Regions from separate parts of the Reinekea marina genome, predicted to be linked through region 3. Evidence: predicted binding sites of a transcription regulator. Region 3 holds the regulator's gene; each other region holds the start of a gene.

Region 1 (4,256 bases), 1.4 Mb from region 3:
CCAGGACCATTATCTTTGAATGAAATAACCAAAGATCGGCCGCCTTTCAACGCCGATATATTTAATGAAAGCCCGTCGCCACCGGCTTCAAATGCATTGTTAATAATATTCATAAACGCACTGACCAGCGCGTCTGCCTGACATTGAATTTTTACACCTGGTGCGGCATTAGCCCAATTGATTGCACTGATATTCTGATTGGAAACTCCGACAGCCGCGTCTGACATCAGCTCAAACAACTTTTCGGTAGTCACTAAATTTAGCAGTTGGCAATCACCTTTCACAAACAAGAGCATATCTTGAACTTGTTTTTCTAGGTGATGTAAACGACCGACAAGCTTGTCTACAAATTTATGATGCGTGGGTTGGTCTAACTTAGGATTTTTTAAATTCGATGCATAAAGCATGGCGGCCGATAGCGGTGTTCTAACCTGATGCGCCAATGAGGCGACCATTTGCCCCATGGCCGTTAAACGCTCTTGACGAGATACTTGAGCTTGTAACATGCGTGTTTCAGTCTGGTCCGTCATTACAATCAGCTGACCAGCATTGTCTAATGCACTTGTTTCTAAACTGACTAAACGCCCATCATTTAAACTAACTTCATGGTAATCGGTTTGCTTCGGGTTAAATGCTTCTTTAACAATTTTGCCCCAAGGTAAGCCAACGAAAGAAGCCGCCTCTGAGCCTGTGCATGCCTGACTTAGCCATTGCTCGGCTGCAGGGTTTATGCGTTGCACAAAGCCTCTGTTGTCGACAACGATGACTCCCGCAGGCATTAGGTGCAAAAGGCTTTCTAACTGCTCAGCAAGCGCTTCCTTTTCATTTAATTCGTTTAAGCGCTGCTCAGATAATGAGGCCAACTCTCCGCTCAGCTCTACAACTCTATTTTCCAGTAAATGATAGCTATCGGAGAGTTGTTCCGACATAGATGTAAATGCACTGAATGCCTGCTGCAATTCGTTTAACGACGCTTTATTAAGCTCAGCTGGCTTTGCCAGAGGCATCGAATTCGCTATTTTATTGGCATTCTGTGTTTGCATATGCATTTTGTTCAATAATTTGACTGTAATAGCCTTACTGCAATTGCAATGCCAACCTAAAATAAAAAAGGCCGCATAAAGCGGCCTTCATATTTTAACTAACAGAACTAATTCACGGTATCTCTTCGATTAATTTCATACTTGCGCATTTTTTCAACCAATGTGGTACGCCGAATATGTAATTTTTCAGCCGCACGCGCTACCACGCCTTGCGCATCATCTAATGCTTGCTGAATCAGGTTTTTCTCCAGCTCTGTTAAATATTCTTTTAAATCAATGCCATTCATTGGCAACAACGCTGATTGATCTAAATTAATTTGTGGCTTAACCGATTCTTCCATTGCATTAACGACAGAATTTGGAAGCATATTTTCAGATTCGGCCTCCACATGACGATATTTCGCAGGCAGTTCCTGCACGCCTACTACTCCATAGGGATGCATGATGGCTAATCGCTCTATTAAATTTGCCATTTCACGCACGTTACCGGGCCAGTCATGCTGAACCAAAGACATAATTGCGCTGGAGTTGAATCGAATGGAGCCACGTTTTTCGTTTTCGAGTCGCGAGACTAATTCATTTAAAAGCAACGGGATATCTTCATGCCTATCTCGAAGCGCTGGCATTTCAATCGGAAAAACATTCAATCGATAGAACAAATCTTCGCGGAATTCGGCTTGATCAATCATTTCTTCCAAGTTACGGTGAGTAGCCGCAACAACTCGCACATCAGACGTATAAGTCTTAGTTCCCCCGACCCGTTCAAACGTTCGCTCTTGTAAAACACGCAGTAGCTTTACTTGCATATTGAGCGGCAAATCACCAATTTCATCTAAAAATAGAGTTCCACCTTCAGCCATTTCAAAACGTCCAGCTCGAGAGGTAATGGCCCCAGTAAAAGCCCCTTTTTCGTGGCCAAATAATTCACTTTCAATTAATTCATGCGGGATTGCGCCACAATTTACCGGCACGAAAGGCTTATGACGGCGGTGTGAGTTGTAGTGTAAGTTACGCGCAACAACTTCCTTTCCGGTGCCGCTTTCACCTTGAATTAACACGGTCACCTCTTTATCGGCAACTTGCGCCATCATCTCTCTAACTGACTGCACCGCTCGACTACTGCCAATAAGGCTACGAAATAAATTAATTTCTCGGCGCTGATCTCGACCTCGAGTTAGGTCATATTGTTCGCGATACATTTGCGCCCGGTGAAGATTATCGAGCAACTTATTATAAGATAACGGTGTTCTTAGCTTTGCTATAATTCTAGAACGAAGTTCATCTTCTAAAAGTTCGCTTTCCGGGTGGTCGCCCAACAGAAGCAATGGTAATCCTGCATCCCACTCAACTAAACTGTTGATCGCTTTCTCTAAAGATTGATTCAACTCACCAAATACGACACCCACTAACATAGTAGGATCCTCAAAGGCCTGCTGAGCTTTAGTTATCCAATCTTCACTAGATAAAACCACACTGTCTTCATCTAGAAAATCTAGGATAACTTTCATATCGTGACGTCGTTGTTCGTTATCGTCGACGATCAATAAATTTATTTCTCTCCACATCTCAACAACCCTATACATCCATTAAATATTGAGAATTTTTACCAAGGTTCTAGAAGCATCAGTCAATCGATTGTCACTTCACCTTGTGCCATATCTGGGGAGTTAAGACGTAAAGTTACATTTTGTCAAATTTATGACTGTAATATTTTGTATGAGTGTCAGAACTAAAAACGAAGGTAATCTTTTGTCAAAAAAAATTGCATAAATAATCAACTAACCCAATCTAATTTTTAATCAATTGGGTTAATTAATCTAATAAATTTAATAAGTTAGCCGAATTTTACTCAAGTTCCTTGCAGGGCTTGCTCTCTAATTTCATCCCACGCTGTTTTTATTTGAGTGAGCAAATTATTGACTTCTTCTAGCATTTCTACGCTATTGCGGACATTAGCTTCAAATAATCGTCTAATCATATAGTCGTAGAGTCGCTCTAAATTCAGTGCCAGTTCACCCGCATCTAAATTAAGAGACTCTTGTAATCCGCCGATAATGTTTATAGCTGAATTTATTTGATTACTTTTTTTGTCGTACTCTTTTCGAGCAATATGGCCTTTAGCGGCTGAAATGCGAGCCAACGCTCCTTCGAATAATAGTTGAACAAGTCGGTGTGGGTCAGCATCAACGATCGACGTCTGCGTGCCTACAGATTGATACTCTTTAATACCCTGTGCGTACATAGTCTTACCTCATAACGAATAGAACGGTTTCGTATTGCCTTAACTGGCTTACAAAGGTTATCGGCCAAAGACCAAATAATATTAGCTCTTTTTTCAGACTCTACTGTTTCTTTTGGTAGCCGAAGTTGGCACACCACCTGCAATATCTCAAGCAAACGCCCGAATTCACACCTTTTCGGAGATTCATTGCCGTTATTACCTAAAAAAGCGGCAACCTCTGAAAGTAAATGGCGATAAGCTAAGAGTTAGGACACAGATCATGACGCAGGCACTCAAAAAACAACAAGGCTCCGCTAAAGAGACTAATCGCAGCCTATTGAAGCGCTGGAAAGAGCTCGAAAAACGTGCGCTTTTTCACTATGAAAAGAGTTTATGTGCACAGTCGGCCAGCGAACAAACAGTGGCTCACCGTGGCAAAGCAAAACAAATTGCACTGCAACTTCGTGAATCGGAAAAATATTGCGATACCGCCAATAACTTATTGGCACGTATAGCTCTAGATGAAGGCTTTTATAAACTTGCAGAGCACCATATCTCTGAAGCACTCGAGCAGCAGGCAAATTCTGCAGGGCATTGGTTTACCTATGGCCATATAAAATTAGCACAAAAGCTATTCACAGATGCATTAGGTGCGTTTTCTAAAGCGTTAGATTATGACCCAAGCATGACCCGTGCGGCGACCTCTATGGCGTTCACTCTTACTAAGCTCGGCCGTATTGTTGAGGCGTTTCAGGCCTATAGGCACTTGTATCGGCTGCACCCGAATGATGCCCATGTTAAAGAAAAGTTGTTCGAAGTAGTGGCTTCGATCAGTGCAGATTATTACCAAGAAGATTTAGAGCAAGATGCCATAAAATGGTTAAAACTAAAGCAAGTAGATCACCAATCGCTTTCAACACTAGTGATGTCCTTGCTAAATCATAAATACCATCTCTCTGACCCGAATGCGGTTGTCGACATCCAAGATTTAG
Region 2 (4,256 bases), 290 kb from region 3:
TAGGCCGCCCAACGATCGAGAGCATTAGCCTACAGACGCCTTATTTTGAGACACATCCGGAATCGATCAACGCCGCTGTCTTACGAGCCCTGCTTGACCTGAACGCCAAGAAAATTTCTATTGCAAACAGCACCGCCGTATTCGATGACACTGAAGTACATGGTCTCAATATTGAAATGGTCAAGAATGGATCCTTAGGCGATTATTCAATGCAAACATCCGGGCACATTCGCAACGCTTCACTTGATGTTGGTTTTAATTACTCAGCAATGCTATCTTTGGCTAAAGATGACACGGTCATTTTTCGGAAAAACAATTTAACCAGCCAAACGTTTTTTCAACAAGGTTCGGTTCAATGGGTTGGAAAAGTTAAACAAGCTAAGCTCAGTACAGACAACTCCCTCACTCTGGAATTTGCTTCTTGGTCTTCCCAATGGAATCAAAATCGTTTTACACATTTACCTGAGCTGTTCGATTTTTCAGGCGGTTTAGAATTTGGTTCCTGGCAAAACGGCGAAGTAAACCTTAGACTTTTAGATGCAGCAGTGGCCTTTAGAGACACTCAAAATATTGCGCGAACTTATGCATTGCAATCGACCGAGGCCAGCGCTTCTGAACAAACCATCACGGGTCAACTCAGTGTTTCCATATTAGCCGAGCAACCTCAACAGGTGGCCGACCCACTCGATTGGCAAAGCTATAATTTTGTGATGACAGGACAAATAAATGACAATAAACCACTGATCTCTTGGGAAAAACCAGAATTTAGATTAGCGACCATCAATGGCGAAGGTCAGCGGTCATCTCATAACATCACATTAAAAGAACTCTCCCTTAACGCCGAAGGTAAGCTATGGCAATTAAAAGACGGGGATTGGAATGAATATCTAGATGAACAAAATACTGCGGGTTATGGTTTTGGTCGCCTAACTTTACAATGGCCGACGTTAAAAGTGATAGAAGGCCCTACAGTGACCAACCGGTTGCAGAAGCCTTTAAATTTATTGTCGAATGATATGGAAACAATCAATGCATTGCACCGCCTCCTGGTTCAATAAACAAGTACTCGAATGGTACGACCAATACGGCCGGAAAAATTTGCCATGGCAACAAGGCAAAACAGCCTATCGTGTTTGGGTATCTGAAATTATGTTGCAACAAACGCAAGTTGCGACAGTTATCCCATATTTCGAGCGCTTCATGTCTAGCTTCCCAACGGTTGAATCTCTAGCAAGTGCCGACCAAGATGATGTACTGCATTTATGGACGGGCTTAGGTTACTACGCTCGCGCACGTAATTTACATAAGGCGGCCAAACAGGTTGTAGAACAGTTTAACGGCCAGTTCCCTGAACAAGTCGAACAACTTGAAGCTCTACCCGGTATTGGTCGCTCTACCGCAGGAGCTATTGCGAGCTCAGTGTTTAACCAACCCGCCGCGATACTAGATGGCAATGTTAAGCGCGTTCTCGCACGCTTTTTTGCTCTTGCTGAATGGCCAGGTACCACTGCATCGCAAAAACAATTATGGCAATACAGTGAAGCCCTTACACCCAACAAACGAACGGCCGACTACAACCAGGTGATGATGGATTTAGGGGCACTGGTATGTACGCGAACAAAGCCTAAGTGCGACTCTTGCCCGCTCGCTAAAAAATGCTTAGCTTATGAACGCGATCAAACGCATTGCCTGCCGGTACCAAAGCCAAAAAAAGAAAAACCAACCAAAACAACACACATGCTTATTTTGCAACTCCCCGATGGCCGAGTTAAGCTGGTACAGCGCCCGCCAACAGGCATATGGGGTGGGCTGTTTAGTTTCCCTGAATTTGAAACGTTTGAAGATGTCGAATGTTATCTGCTATCAATCGAGGCTCAAGCACCTTTAAAATGGAAAAATTTCAAACACACTTTCAGTCACTATCACTTAGATATTTGGCCAATACAGGTTAAACTGAACCAACCGCCAAACAATGTAAATGATGAAAAAGCAATATGGTTTCAGCCCAGCTTACCTAATGAAGAACAAGCCATCGGAATGCCCGCACCTGCGGTTACTTTGCTGAAGAAAATTGCTCAATCGATGTAAGTTCACATTTGATAAAACTCGAGGTTCAAACATGACTCATTTAGTTGATTGCACCAAATATAAAAAACCGTTGCCAGCATTACAGCGCCCCCCTTTTCCTGGCCCAAAGGGTCAAGAGATTTTTGAAACAGTATCAGCACAAGCTTGGAGTGAATGGCAAGCGCACCAAACTCGCTTGATCAATGAAAAACAGCTCACGGTTACTGATCCTACTTCTCGAAAGTATTTAATGGAACAAATGCAACTGTTTTTAACCGGCCAAGAATACGACGCCGCAGAAGGTTATGTACCGGAAGATAAATAAAAGCAAATGAGAATGTACTTATTTCATTAAGCTGTCACGTAAACGTCACTTTTTCGTCATACAAATTTTTTAGTGTTCTCTCAAAATAAAACAACCTAGAGAGTCACTATGGAAAACGATCAGCACAAAACCGTTGCATTTGAATCTGTGTTAAATAAAGCCGTCTCGCGCCGTCGCGTTATTCAATCTGGAGGCGCTATAGGCGCTACCAGTTTTTTAGGCGGCGCTTCAACTTTAGCCATGTCGGCTACCCAAGCGACCTATTTAATGGGCTTCGACCCTATTCCGACGTCAACCGCAGACGAGATTCAACTTCCCTCGGGTTACCATTACGAAGTGTTAGTTGCCTGGGGTGACCCAATTATTAAAGGTGCCCCTAAATTTTCAGTGAGTAACAGCGCTGACGATCAAGCTGGGCAGTTTGGTGACAACACCGATGGCATGAGCATATTTCATTTACAGACGAAGCAAGGTGGCTTAGATGAAAATCGCGCCGTCATGGCGGTAAATAGTGAATATATAAATAAAGAGTTTATGCACACACACCAAGGCAAAAATATGAGCGCAGACGATGTTAAAAAAGAAATCGTTGCGCACGGTGTTAATATTTTTGAAGTTAAAAAGAATAAAAAAGGATCTTGGAAAGTTAACAAAAACTCACCTCTGAACCGCCGATTACATGGCGATGCTGATGAGTTTATTATGACAGGGCCTGTCACCGGGCACCCACTGGTGCAAACAGCGATGGATCGCAGCGGTTCAAAAATTCGCGGCACTCTAAATAACTGCGGCAACGGGCAAACCCCTTGGGGCACCTATATAACCTGCGAAGAAAACTTCAATGGGTACTTCGGCGCACCAGAAGCTACGCCCTTAAATGATGAGCAACGCGCTTATGGATTGTCTGAAACTGGTTTTGATTATAACTGGTGGCCACACGAAGATCGTTTCAATTTAGCCAAGCACCCAAACGAAGCAAACCGCTTTGGTTGGATTGTAGAAATAGACCCACTTGACCCCAGCTCTAAGGCCATGAAGCGTTCAGCATTGGGGCGATTCAAACACGAGAATGCAGCTATTACCTTAGCGCCGAACGGGCATGCGGTTGTTTATATGGGTGATGATGAGCGAGGCGAATTTATTTACAAGTTTGTCTCTAAAGAGACCTATAAAGAAAACGATCGCGCGCACAATATGCGATTGCTTGAAGAAGGCACATTGTACGCAGCAAAGTTTAACGACAATGGCTCGGGTGAATGGATTGAGCTGAGCTTTGGTAAAAATGGCCTAACACCCGCCAATGGTTTTAAAGACCAAGCTTACATCTTAGTGTACGCCCGCATTGCGGCCCGTTTTGTGGGGGCGACATCGATGGACAGGCCAGAATGGGTGGCTTGCCACCCTTCTTCGCCTATGGTTTTTTGCACGCTTACGAATAACAAATACCGAGGCGAACGTGATTCACAACCAGTCAACGCGGCAAACCCTCGTGAGAAAAACCCATTTGGACATATCATACGTTGGGTACCAGAAAACAGAGACCACAGTGCGCAACGTTTTGGCTGGGATCTATTTGCGATGGCCGGTAACCCTAATACGCAAACAGGGCTCATGGCCGGCAGTGAGAATATAAGCGCCGATAACATGTTTAACAGCCCCGATGGGCTCGCGTTTGATGCTGACGGCCGTTTATGGATACAAACCGATGGCAACTACAAAAATGAAGGCATTTTTGAAGGCCAAGGCAACAATCAAATGCTTTGCGCCGATCCGGTTACAGGGCATATACGCCGCTTTTTAGTAGGACCTAAAGAATGTGAAATTACCGGTTGTACGTTCGCGAATGATCAACGGACTTTGTTTA
Region 3 (4,256 bases):
TCCTTAAAAAAGTGCTTAAGTTACTCTCTGTAAATCATGGTGCGTTGGTAAAATCTATTTTAAAAGGGGCTGCAGCTATGAAGCCCACATTTGGATCGGCTAATGAATCGGCGGGTGTCTTACTAGGGGCTGCGCCGCAAGCGGCTAAAAAACCTGCGTCGTCAAATTCAGCCGGCAGCGCTTCATTGCTAACCACGGGTGCACCCAGTTCGAAATTAGTCGATAAAGAGCCGATAAGAGCAGGTAAAACCAAACCCAAAGCGAGCATATTAGCGAAAGTCGCGGTGCGCTCTCCCAAGGCCGCTTGGCAAGGTGACTTACGAGACATTAATTTAACCGACTTAAGCATGACAGTAGAACTTGATGATACCGTTCCTCCTACCGTGCTAGATCAAGTCGTGGTGGATATTGTTCCGAAAAACGATCCCGATGCCGTGGCGCGCATAAATACCATGGTGACATCGGTTGCTTTAACTGAAAAATCACTCAGTTGCTCAAGGTTAAATCTTAATGTTCGCATCGTCGATGATGATCAAGAAAAACTTGAAACGCTGAGTAAGTTTATTGCTCAAGTTCGTCGCTAGTTTTGCGAGCGTTGAGATAATTCGCTCAGTCGCTTTTTGGGAAAAATACAGGTGAAGGCTGAACCAATATTAGGCTGGCTTTGTATATCTAAATAGGCGTTATGGTGGTTCAATATATGCTTCACAATGGCCAGCCCTAAACCAGTGCCACCGTCTTCACTTGAGCGGCCTTTGTCGGCTCGATAAAAACGTTCGGTAAGCCGAGGAATATGATGTTGCTCAATGCCGTAACCTTGATCTTGAACCGTCAGTAAACCTCCCAGAGCCGATTTTTTCCAGCTGATGACAATGGACTTTTGAGACGGGCTATAACGTACTGCATTGTATATTAAGTTGCTCAACGCCGTTCTTATTTGACCCAAATCCCCTAACAACATAGCATCGGTTTGGCATTGAAATGTAATGTCTAACTTCTTATCTATGCTGTGCGCATATTGCAATGCATCTTCGATCAACTGCGACATTAAGTCTGGGATGTTTATCTTCTTCATTGGCGCATCACTGGTGTCAATATCGAGTTTACTGAGAATGAGTAAATCATTGACAAGGTTGTTCATACGCTTTGCTTGCGTCGACATGCTGAGCAATGCTTTGTGCATGGCAGGGGGAATATCATCATTGAAATTTAAAATATTCTCGAGATGACCTTGAACAACTGTAATTGGTGTTTTGAGCTCATGCGAGGCGTTGGCTACAAAGTCTTGCCGCATTTTTTCAAGCTTCTCTAAACGAGTGGTATCGCGCAGCAATAGTAAGCGCTCACCTTCGCCGTAGACGGTCATCGATATTTGCAGAGAACGATTTGCGTGTGCCGGATTTTCTATAGTGATCGGTTCTTTGTTTTGTGCTTTGTTGTAGTAGTCTGTGAACTCAGGATCTCGAATCAAGTTCGTGAGTAAATGACCTTCGTCGACTTTTTTCAAATTCAATAACTTAACAGCGGCTTTGTTCCACGATTCTATGTTGCCATTGGAATCTAAAGTGATAACACCATCGGCCAACGCCTGATTAGATGTACGGATTTTTTGAATGGTTTCACGATACCGTCTAACTTGCTTGCGGTGTTTCTTGCGTACCATGTAAAGGTGATCGAACACTACACCCCATAACCCCATAGCATTGGGCGGTGCGTTCTTCGCCCCTTTTATTAACCACGAAATAAGACGGTGCTGTTGGTATAAAATCCAAATTAGATAGCTGGCACTGGCAGCGGCCAAAAATAACCAAGGATAGCCAAATACAAAACCCACTGATACGGCCACAGAAGCTGAAATAGCTAGGTTTTTGTAATGAGATTTGCGTAAATCCCGAATCATAAATTAGAGGCTCTCTGGCGACTGAGTAGAGAATCGATACCCCGTTCCTCTCACTGTTTGTACGAGTGTTTTGTATTGCTCACCTAATAGCTTTCGTAAGCGTCGAATATGTACATCGACTGTTCGTTCATCTACATACACATTACCGCCCCAAACGTGATCAAGCAACTGGCTTCGACTATAAGCGCGTTCAGGATGAGTCATAAAAAATTGCAGCAATTTAAATTCGGTGGGTCCTAGCTTGAGCTCTGAGCCATCGGCAAATACTCGGTGGCTGGTCGGGTCTAACGTTAAACCTTTTACTTCAACTACAGTATCAACGCCGGCCGGTGTAGAGCGACGTAATACGGCTTTTAATCGAGCCACTAATTCACGCGGTGAAAAAGGTTTAGTGATGTAATCGTCGGCACCGGCATCTAAGCCTGATATTTTATGTTCTTCCTCGCCTTTGGCGGTGAGCATAATAATGGGAATCTCTTGAGTTAAAGCATCGCGTTTTAAACGACGCGCCAATTCAACCCCACTGGTGCCGGGCATCATCCAATCTAGTAATATTAAATCGGGCTTTTGGTCGACGATAATTGAATGAGCGTCTTGCGCGTTACCTGCTTCTAAAGCGCGATAACCCGCCATTTCGAGCGCAGCGGCGATAACATCGCGAATGGCCGATTCATCATCAACGATTAAGATACTTCGTGTTGCCATGTCAGTTTCCTGAATAGGGTTCATAATAGCTCACGATTAAAAAGAAGTTTTGTGACATTAAGATGACAAAATTCATAATTCTGCCATCTTTCCCAATTAAAAGGTTAGAGCAGTTCCACGACCGCGGCTATAAATAGCGCCATCCCCAGCCAATGATTATTTAAGAATGCTTGAAAACATGCATCGCGGTCTCGATGTCGGATTAACCACTGCTGATAACTCATTAGCCCTGCTGAAATGGCAATGGCGAACCACCATACCAAACCGAATTCGGCTTTTACGCCTACCGCTACCCAGCTCAGCAGTGCCAGCAGTTGCAGAACGCCGATCATTAGCTTGTCGGCATCGCCAAATAAAATTGCAGTTGAGCGCACGCCAATTTTTATATCGTCGTCTCTATCGACCATGGCGTACTGGGTATCATAGGCCACTGTCCATAATACTTTGGCGGTAAATAGTAACCATACGGTATCAACTAATGGGGCTTGTGCGGCGGTATATGCCATCGGAATCGCCCATGCGAAAGCGGCACCGAGTACCACCTGAGGCAAATAGGTATGGCGTTTCATAAATGGATAAAGCGACGCAAGAGCTAAACCAACAAAAGACATATACACCGTTAATGCGTTTGTCAGTAATACTAAAATAAAAGAGACACCCACTAACGCAGAAAAAAGTATTAACGCTTCTTTTTCAGTGACTAAACCTTGGGCTAGGGGGCGGGTATTTGTTCGCTTAACGTGGCCGTCAATTTTCCGATCGGCGTAATCGTTAATTACGCAACCTGCGGAGCGCATGAATAACACACCCAGCGTAAAAATAATGAGATTCTTAATAGACGGAAACCCGCCCGAAGCGATCCACAGCGCTGTTAATGTCGGCCAAAGAAGAAGGTAAGTGCCAATAGGGCGGTCGAGTCGAGTGAGCTTTATGTATTGTGAAAGCGCTAGTTTATTCATGATTGCCTAATTAATTCAGGTAAAAAATATTCGGTCACCAGTAAAGGTTGTTCACGTAACCAATAGCGTGAACGGCGCCCCCAGAGTGTATCAAAATGCGTGATTTCTGTTGGGCTTTTTCGCACAGTATCGTCGGCGAATAACAACTCACCCAAGGGTCTTTCTTGCAGTGTTGATAATTCCGCTAAGCCCTGTTTTAAACTTGTAGTGGGTATTAGTGTGTGCGCCATAACCCAAATTTCTTGGTGGTTTTTCAGCGCTACTTTACGTGAAAAATACTCGGCTTTTTCCTTCGTATGGGCGGCATTGAGGCTCGGATCAGTACTGTTGATGAGAGTTTCTTCAATCACAGCCACGGAAAAATTATCCGTACGTTGGCGCAGCGCTTCGGTCAAACTGCCAGGCAAAAACAGCCAATAACCCATTTCGTCTGGAATCGGTTCAGGAAAGGCGCTGGGCGTATACCAAGAGTGGCTACGTGTGTCTAAATCGAAAGTTAAGGTTTCCACTGCATAAGTCATTTATTAAAAAGCGCCAGTGTACCTGAGGTGCTCTACTATGTTGAATGCCAAATGTTATTTTTGGTCAATATATGCTCGATAACTGCTTGAAAAATAGCATTTTTTTACGAATTTGACGCTCAAAGGCGGAGAATTTGGAATTTAAGGCTTGGCAAGGCAGGTGAGAACTAG

Evidence for each region. The regulator PhoB, encoded in region 3, activates phosphate uptake and scavenging genes when phosphate is short. The targets are predictions, from matches to a motif close to TGTCATANNNNTGTCANA.
Region 1: QWZ13_RS10575 (sigma-54 dependent transcriptional regulator) is a predicted target of PhoB. The motif match lies at 2,730-2,747, and genes of this name have one in related genera.
Region 2: QWZ13_RS16765 (PhoX family protein) is a predicted target of PhoB. The motif match lies at 2,414-2,431, and genes of this name have one in related genera.

Annotation. Positions count from the first base shown of each region.
Region 1 is NZ_JAUFQI010000001.1:1,990,694-1,994,949, reverse strand. Features, by position in the region: gene QWZ13_RS10580 (sensor histidine kinase) at 1-1,043, opposite strand, end outside; gene QWZ13_RS10575 (sigma-54 dependent transcriptional regulator) at 1,151-2,608, opposite strand; gene fliS (flagellar export chaperone FliS) at 2,893-3,285, opposite strand; gene QWZ13_RS10565 (hypothetical protein) at 3,249-3,422, opposite strand; gene QWZ13_RS10560 (methyltransferase domain-containing protein) at 3,398-4,256, shown strand, end outside.
Region 2 is NZ_JAUFQI010000001.1:3,058,280-3,062,535, forward strand. Features, by position in the region: gene QWZ13_RS16750 (hypothetical protein) at 1-1,058, shown strand, start outside; gene mutY (A/G-specific adenine glycosylase) at 1,030-2,088, shown strand; gene QWZ13_RS16760 (oxidative damage protection protein) at 2,120-2,392, shown strand; gene QWZ13_RS16765 (PhoX family protein) at 2,501-4,256, shown strand, end outside.
Region 3 is NZ_JAUFQI010000001.1:3,351,696-3,355,951, reverse strand. Features, by position in the region: gene QWZ13_RS18620 (response regulator) at 1-584, shown strand, start outside; gene phoR (phosphate regulon sensor histidine kinase PhoR) at 581-1,900, opposite strand; gene phoB (phosphate regulon transcriptional regulator PhoB) at 1,904-2,629, opposite strand; gene ubiA (4-hydroxybenzoate octaprenyltransferase) at 2,710-3,564, opposite strand; gene QWZ13_RS18600 (chorismate--pyruvate lyase family protein) at 3,561-4,073, opposite strand.